One region of the Ochrobactrum sp. P6BSIII genome, then DNA from elsewhere that is predicted to be linked to it. Evidence: riboswitches for the same ligand, from Rfam matches in the RefSeq annotation. Region 1 holds a riboswitch; the other holds the start of a gene.

Region 1 (4,194 bases):
TTCGCCGAGTTGCACCGCACCGCTGCGCGGACGCTTCAGACCTGAAAGCAGCGACAGAAGCGTCGTCTTGCCGGAGCCATTCGGCCCGATAATGCCGAGAAACTCGCCTTCAATCACCTCAAGCGAGACGCCGCTCAGGATTTCCGCGCCGCCCGCCATCCAGGAAACATTGTGCGCCGACAGCATCATGCGCGCGCCCTCCTCTGTCCGAGCAGCAGCGCAAAGGCCGGAGCGCCGACCAGCGCTGTCACAACCCCGATGGGCAGCACCTGTCCCGGCACGATAATGCGCGACACGATATCAGCCGCGATCATGAAGATTGCACCGATCAACGCACTAACCGGCAATAATGCGCCATGCCGCACGCCGACAATCATCCGCGCCGCATGGGGAATGACAAGACCGATAAAGCCGATGGACCCGACGATGGAAACCATCACCGCCGTCATCATGGCGCTGGCGCCAATCAGCACCGCATAGACGCGCCGCACCGGAATACCGAGCGAAGCGGCGGATTCCGCACCAAACGTGAAAGCATCGAGCGCACGGGCGTGCCACAGGCAGACGACCAGGCCAATCAGACAGGCAGGCAGCGCCAGCGTAACATCGGGCCAGCGCACGCCGGAGAGATTGCCGAGAAGCCAGAACATGATACCACGCGCCTGTTCGGCATTGGCCGCCTTTGTCACGATGAACGAGGTCAGCGCGTTGAAAAGCTGCGAGCCGGCTATACCGGCAAGAATAATGGCGCTGTTGCCGCGCCCGGCTTTCAGCGCCAACAGTGAAACCAGAACGAAGGCGAGTATCGCCCCGATGAATGCGCCGAGCGAAAGCGTGAGAACGCCAGCGCCGATGCCAAGAATGGCGACGCTGACGGCCCCGGTCGAAGCCCCGGCGGAGATGCCCAGAATATACGGATCTGCGAGCGAATTGCGCAGCAGAGATTGCAGCACAACGCCGGAAAGCGCCAGCGCCGCGCCGCAGCATGCCGCCACCACGGCGCGGCTGAGACGATAGCTCCATACGATCCCCTCATCGATGGGATCGAGCACATAGCCTGCATGCCACAGCCGGTTTGCGACGGTCTTCGCCACCACATCGAGCGGTATGGCGGTTTCACCAATCGCCGCACCAAACCAAAGGGCGGCAAGCAGCAGAATGAGCGCCAGAACCCCGGCGCTCACCTTGTTGCTGAAAGGAAGCCTTCCTATGGCCACCAAAGCTGTCATTTGTTGAGGTCCGAAGCAGCGATGGCTGCGGCCAGCGTTTCAATACCCTCAATCACCCGCAGCGATGTGCTCATCGACTGCGCATCTATGTCGAAGACATGACCGCCCTTGACGGCTGGCATCAGGCTTGTCACCGGATCGCTTTCGAGGAACTTGTGCTTCACGGCAATATCGTCCGCCGGATAACGGCGACGGTCCAGCTTGGCAGCCACGATCATCGACGGGTTGGACTTTGCAATCGTCTCCCAGCCGACCGTCGGCCACTCTTCTTCGCTGTTGACCACATTCTTGATGCCAAGCGCCGACAGGATATAGGCCGGAGCGCCAAACTTACCGGCGATATAGGGATCGGCGTCGATCTGCGTGCTGGAGAACCAGACCGCAGCGGAGAGCTTACCGCCGCTGGCGCCAATCTTGCTGCGTGCCGCTTCTTCGCGTCCCTTCAGCTCGGCAATCAGCTTTTCACCACGATCCTGCACGTTGAAGATCGCGGCCAGCTCGCCGATTTCCTGATAAACGACATCCATCGTGAAGGCCGCCGTGCGCACGCCATCGCCTCCGCCGGAATTATCCTTGCCGACGCAATCCGAAGGCGACGTATAGGCGGGTATGCCCAGTTCCTCGAATTGTTCCGGCTTGGCGACGATGCCGTTCGGTCCGACATGCCACTGGAAATCCGCTGTCACGATATCAGGCTTCTGCGCCAGAACGCTTTCAAAGCTCGGATCATTATCTGCCAGCCGCTTGACCTTGGCATTGACCTCTTCAAAGCCCTTGAGCACCGGGCCAAACCAGACCGCCGTGCCCACCACTTTGTCGCCAAGACCGAGGCTGTACAGAATTTCCGTGCTGCTTTGACCGACAGCCACCGCGCGCGTCGGGGCCTGTTTGAATGTGACGTCTCGTCCACAGTTCTTCAGTGTCAGCGGATAGTGCGTTTCTGCAGCCTGAAGTGCTGGCACGACTGCGAGCAATGAAAGAGCGCATAGCGCTGCGCGAAACGACGTCTTGCCGTGGAATGTCATGAGAATCCCCGAAATGATGAAAGATGTGGCCACGTCAGCAAGCAGCGGCGATAAGGCACCGTGAGCAAACGGAGATATCCGGGGATATGAATGACGATGTAAAAAAGCGCCTTGCAGCGCGATGTGCTGTCATAACCTGCTCCTGCTCCGGGCATCCCCGCCCGTGACAATGGATGATGGTGGGCTCAAGGCCCTATGACGGCAGGTCTCCTGGCTTGCGGATGGTCGCTTCCATCTGCCTTCCCGTGTCGTTCAGCTTTCGCCGATCAAACACAGTGGCATGACGCCTGTCAGCGTCACGAGGATGGACAGCAATCCGCTTACAGTTGCGGGGGCAGCCACGGTCTCGGTCCCTTTTCGGGTCGTCCTCACCGTGTTCCCTATTAATCCCCTTCACTCTCGGTCGGGGAACCGTCGTAACACTATTACGTTCCGATGCCGGAACGGTCAAGTGTTTCCATCGAGTTCTGACGCGTTTGGCACACATAAAGCCATGGTTAATAAAGTGTTAATATCACATTGATTTTATTTAATGTTTCAAAATGCTGCCATTCATCTTCCGTTCATTCGTCTCCCAATAGTGTCAACCCAACAGCAAAGGAGAACATGATGTTCAAAAAAGTCATTCTTGCAGCCGTAGCCCTTTCCTTCATCGGCGCGCCACTGGCAGCACAAGCGCAGGATTATCAGCGCAAGCCGGGTCCGCATCGCATGGAGCAGAAGCCACGCCCGTCGCACGGCAAGGAATTTGGCCGCAATGATCGTCGCGATCATGGCCGTCAGAACTGGTCCAAGGGCCAGCGTTACAATGATTGGCGCCGTCATCCGGAAGTCCGTGATTATCAGCGTTATGGCCTCCGCCGTCCGGGTCCGGGCCAGCGCTGGGTGAAGGTCGACAACCAGTTCCTGCTGGTCACCACCGCAACGGGCATCATTGCTGGCATTCTTGCTGGCCGCTAAGGGCAGCAAAGCCTGAAGCTATCGCCATTATGCAAAACATCGGCCAGAGCTTAGCTCTGGCCGATGTTTTTTGATCTTCTAAAAGCGCAACCGAAACCGGCTCATAGAACGCGCCCAGCGGACGCCTAAAACAGTCAGTGAAAGCAGTCTATCGGTTGCGGGCCTTCATCAATATCCAGACAAGGACCACCATCACGACCAGCCCGATGGCCAACCCCACAAGACCGCCATAAACTGCATCAGTGCTGCCGCCGATCAATGCACCAATGCCAGCCCCTAAAATCAGCAGGATAAGCGGCGGCAAGCATCCGACCATTGCGATGTCCTTGAAAATAACCTTCAAAGCCGCATATCTAGCCAAATTTACCGCAAGCGACAACGGCTTCACGGCGAGATTGTCCAATCCCGCAGTAAACTCAACGTGTTAGTGAAATGGCCTGGGAGAGAAATGGTACGGTCGGTTGGTATCAAACTATTCCATACACTATTGTTTTTATTATCTTATTTTAATTACGAACCCGAAATTGTAGCACAGTTTGTAACACAGTAAATTGCACGATTTGTAGCACGTTCATGCACGGCAATTTAGCGTCTTGACGACGAACTCCAATGAGAACAAAATGAGAACATCTAAATTAGCAGGAGGAAGCCATGAACGCTCTTGTGCAAAATTATGAAGACGAAATTCAGCAGGTACTCGCCTACCACAGGGGAGATGTGCACGCGGCTATTGAGGCGCTCCTGAAAGACCGTGACTTTCTGGCGCGCGAAGTCGAACTTTCTCGCCTCGCCATTACGCATGGCCAGCGCGCCGACCTATTTAAGAAGGCAGCGTGATGAAAACGTTCCAAGTCGCCTTACCCGAGGCTTACGCTGTTGATTTGTACTGAGAAGTGACCCGGCATTTGCGCCGAGAATTGACCCGCCTGTTAGTTATGTTTCGGGTCGATAGTAGTGGTCAAGTTCCTACTTTTCTCCTT
Region 2 (4,194 bases), on a different contig from region 1:
GATGTCGGCAAGAGCGTGCTTGTCGCGGGGCTCTGTCGCGTGGCGCGCAATCGCGGATTGAAGGTCCGTCCGTTCAAGCCTCAGAACATGTCGAACAATGCTGCGGTCAGTGATGACGGTGGGGAAATCGGTCGCGCCCAGTGGCTACAGGCGCTGGCGTCCGGCATTCCATCATCGGTGCATATGAACCCTGTTCTGCTGAAGCCCCAGACGGATATGGGCAGCCAGATCGTAGTGCAGGGCCAGGTGCGCGGCGAAGCGCGCGGACGCTATTATCAGGAACTAAAGCCGCACCTGATGGCGTCGGTGATGGAATCCTTTGCCATCGTCAGCGAAGGTGCAGACCTTGTGCTGATAGAAGGGGCCGGTTCGCCAGCGGAAATCAATCTTCGGGCCGGAGATATCGCCAATATGGGCTTCGCAACACGGGCAAATGTGCCGGTGGTGCTGGTCGGTGATATTGATCGGGGCGGGGTGATTGCCTCGCTGGTAGGGACGCACACAATCCTGCCGGAAGAAGATCGCGCCATGGTGCGCGGTTTCATCATCAACAAGTTTCGCGGTGACATTTCTCTGTTCGACGACGGGCTGGAAGCGATAGGGCGCTTCACCGGTTGGCCTTCTTTCGGTGTTGTTCCGTGGCTCAAGGCTGTTTCCAGATTGCCGGCCGAAGATTCGGTGGTTCTGGAGCGTGCCGTGCGCAGCGCCGACAAGGCGCTGAAAGTTGCGGTTCCGATGTTGCCGCGCATCGCCAATTTCGACGATCTGGACCCGCTGAAAGTCGAACCTGCTGTAGAGGTGGTCATGGTGCCGCCCGGTACGCCGCTTCCGCCCGATGCCGGGCTGGTCGTGTTGCCCGGAACGAAGTCCACCATTGCCGATCTGCTGGCGTTTCGCGAAAACGGATGGGATCGCGATCTGGCAGCGCACGTAAAGCGCGGCGGACATGTACTCGGTATCTGCGGTGGTTTTCAAATGCTGGGGCGCAGCATCCGCGATCCGCACGGGATCGAAGGACAGGTGCGCGAAGCGGAAGGGCTGGGGCTGCTGGATATCGAAACCATCATGGAGCCGGAAAAAGTCGTCCGCAATGTCGAGGCGAGTTCATTGCTCTATGATGCGCCACTCGAAGGATATGAAATTCATATCGGCCGCACGACAGGTGCGGATATGTTCAGGCCTTTTGCACGCATCGGGGATCATGATGACGGCGCGGTCTCTCCGAATGGTCGGATTATGGGGACTTATCTGCACGGCGTTTTCGGCGCGGATCGTTTCCGGCAGCAATTTCTCGCCACGCTGGGGGTCGAAGGCGGCGCGGGCAATTATCGTTTGACCGTCGAGACGGCGCTCGACGAATTGGCCGAGGGGCTGGAAGCCTGTCTCGATATCGACGCGTTGTTTTCTTTGATATGACACGGCATGCGCGCCCATCTTTTGGCCCACAACTATGCCCACAGGCCCGATTGACGGTGCTGTGGCAAAGGCCTAATGTCCGACCATGTGACAGGTTTTCGCCGGACGAATCCGGTGGGACCAAGAGGGAATGCGAAGGACGGACCCAATTCGGGCGTCTTTATCGCAGCCGACCCCGCGACTGTAGAGCGGAGAGGAATGAAGCCAGGCCGGGTAACCGGCAGCCACTGGAACTTAAAGTTCCGGGAAGGCGGTGACATTTCCGACGACCCGTGAGCCAGGAGACCTGCCTGTTGCAGAAGGGTATTATACCCGCGCCCCATGGGAGGTTTTTCCCTGCTGCCTGCACGGAGGTTGTCATGGCCGCACGTATAAATAATTCTGTTTCCACCACTGTATCTCTGCCTTTGGCTGCACGCCTTGGTACGGCTGTGGTTTCCCTGCTCCTCGGCGCCTTTCTCGTTTACGGCGTTGGCCTTGCGCATTCGGATACGCTGCACGATTCAGCGCACGATACCCGCCATTCTTACGGCTTTCCCTGCCATTGATGCATTAGCATCGACATTGCGAGCCGCGTTTACGCGCCGGTTTGCGTGGGGAATGAACGTAGACGTGTTTTTCAAGGAAGCTGACACTGCTTTGCGTCCGATGGCTGTGGCTATCGGCGATTTTTTGCAGTTGGGGGACTAAAATGTTGATCCGTTATCTTTTGGCTACGCTTGCTGCGGGCCTTCTGGCAGGGCTTCTCGTGACGCCTGCCATGTATCTCAAGACCGTTCCGCTCATCCTGCAGGCGGAAGTTTATGAAGAGGCTGGCGGCGGCCATAGCCACGATCTGGGTCATGGACCGGCGGAAGCTGCGCCGCATGCACAGGCCACTGCCGAAGCCCCCGCCCATGATCATGCGGCAGCCGCCGCACCAGCCGAAGAAGAAGCCGGGGCAGAACTGCCGTTTGGCCGTCTTGGCAATACGATCCTGGCCAACCTCGTTGCCGGTTCTGGTTTTGCCCTGCTGCTCGGTGGTATTGCGCTGCTGCTCGGTCGTCCAATCACGGTGCAGAACGGCCTTTACTGGGGCATGGCCGGTTTCTTTGCGGTGGCGTTCATGCCAGCGCTCGGCCTGTCGCCGGAACTGCCGGCCATGCCTGCGGCTGATCTTGCCCAGCGCCAGCTCTGGTGGATATCGACGGTCGTACTCAGCGGCGTGGGTCTCTATCTGATCGTGCTGCGCGGCGAAATCTGGGCAAAATTGCTCGGCCTCGTCGCCATTATTGCCCCGCATGTCTATGGCGCGCCGCATCCAGAGGATATTGCATCGCCAATTCCGTCGCTGCTCGCATCGCAATATGCGGTCGCTTCGCTGGCGACGAACCTGTTCATGTGGGCGGTGATCGGTCTGGCGCTTGGCTGGTTCATCCAGCATTACGCCGCATCGGAACTGGAAGGCTGATAGCGTGGCTCTGCCCGGAAAAATAACCTTTGTTCTTGGCGGAGCCCGTTCGGGTAAGTCGTCCTATGCCGAAAAGCTGGTTGAAGCCTCCGGGCTTCAGCCGGTTTATCTGGCGACGGGGCGCGCCTTCGACGGAGAAATGGAAAGCCGTATTGCGGTGCATCGCGACCGGCGCGGTACGCAATGGCAGACCGTAGAAGAGCCGCTCGATTTGAAGAGCGCACTTCTGCAACAGGCACAATCATCGAAATTCGTGCTGGTTGACTGCCTGACCCTTTGGGTCACCAATCTCATGATGGCCGAGCGCGATATCGCCGCGGAATCGCGCGATCTGGTCGCCGCGCTTCCGGCCCTCCGCGGGCCGGTGGTTTTTGTGTCCAACGAAGTGGGGCTCGGCATCGTGCCGGAAAACCGCATGGCGCGGGAATTTCGTGATCATGCAGGTTTTCTGCATCAAGCCATCGCTGCGGCGGCAGACGAAGTTTATTTCATGGCGGCAGGTTTGCCGCTCAAGATGAAGGGATAATTTTATGCAGGGTCAAAAGATACCGGCTACCGTGATCACCGGCTTTCTCGGATCGGGCAAGACCACGATGATCCGTAATCTGCTCGAAAATGCCAATGGCAAGCGCATTGCGCTGATCATCAATGAATTTGGTGATCTTGGTGTCGATGGCGGCATTCTGAAAGGTTGCGGCATCGAGACTTGCCGCGAGGAAGACGTGATCGAACTCAACAATGGCTGCATTTGCTGCACCGTTGCCGATGATTTCATCCCGACCATGACTAAGCTGCTCGACCGCGCGGACCGTCCGGATCACATCGTCATCGAGACGTCCGGCCTTGCATTGCCGCAGCCGCTGGTCGCCGCCTTCAACTGGCCGGAGATCAAGACGCAGGTCACGGTCGATGGCGTGGTGACGGTTATCGATGCCGCCGCTGTAGCCGAAGGCCGTTTTGCAGACGATCATGACAAGGTGGATGCGCAGCGCGCTGCCGATGAATCGCTTGATCATGAAAGCCCGCTTGAAGAACTGTTTGAAGACCAGATTCATGCAGCCGACCTGATCGTGCTCAACAAGGCCGACCTGATTGACGCGTCGAGCCTCGACAGTGTGAAGGCTGACGTTGCCGAGCGTTCCTCGCGCCGCGTCAACATGGTGCCTGCAAGTTTCGGCAAGCTTGGCGCAGATGTGCTGCTCGGCCTCGGCGTCGGTACGGAAGACGATATCGCCAACCGCAAGTCGCATCATGAAATCCATCATGCCGATGGCCACGAGCATGATCACGATGAATTCGAGAGCTTTGTGGTCGAAGCCGGTTCTGTT

Evidence for each region. A riboswitch is a leader RNA that binds a small molecule or an ion and turns the genes downstream of it on or off. The one in region 1 is predicted to bind cobalamin.
Region 2: linked by a shared signal. The riboswitch ahead of FHW00_RS06050 (CbtB domain-containing protein) and the one ahead of FHW00_RS02405 (ABC transporter substrate-binding protein) in region 1 are both predicted to bind cobalamin.

What each region holds. Positions count from the first base shown of each region.
Region 1 covers NZ_JACGXB010000002.1:1-4,194, reverse strand. The annotation lists gene FHW00_RS02415 (ABC transporter ATP-binding protein) at 1-189, opposite strand, end outside; gene FHW00_RS02410 (FecCD family ABC transporter permease) at 186-1,229, opposite strand; gene FHW00_RS02405 (ABC transporter substrate-binding protein) at 1,226-2,254, opposite strand; cobalamin riboswitch at 2,438-2,685, opposite strand; gene FHW00_RS02400 (RcnB family protein) at 2,864-3,214, shown strand; gene FHW00_RS02395 (hypothetical protein) at 3,363-3,617, opposite strand; gene FHW00_RS02390 (CUE domain-containing protein) at 3,866-4,051, shown strand.
Region 2 covers NZ_JACGXB010000003.1:372,428-376,621, forward strand. The annotation lists gene FHW00_RS06045 (cobyric acid synthase) at 1-1,416, shown strand, start outside; cobalamin riboswitch at 1,492-1,724, shown strand; gene FHW00_RS06050 (CbtB domain-containing protein) at 1,776-1,964, shown strand; gene FHW00_RS06055 (CbtA family protein) at 2,108-2,866, shown strand; gene cobU (bifunctional adenosylcobinamide kinase/adenosylcobinamide-phosphate guanylyltransferase) at 2,871-3,392, shown strand; gene cobW (cobalamin biosynthesis protein CobW) at 3,397-4,194, shown strand, end outside.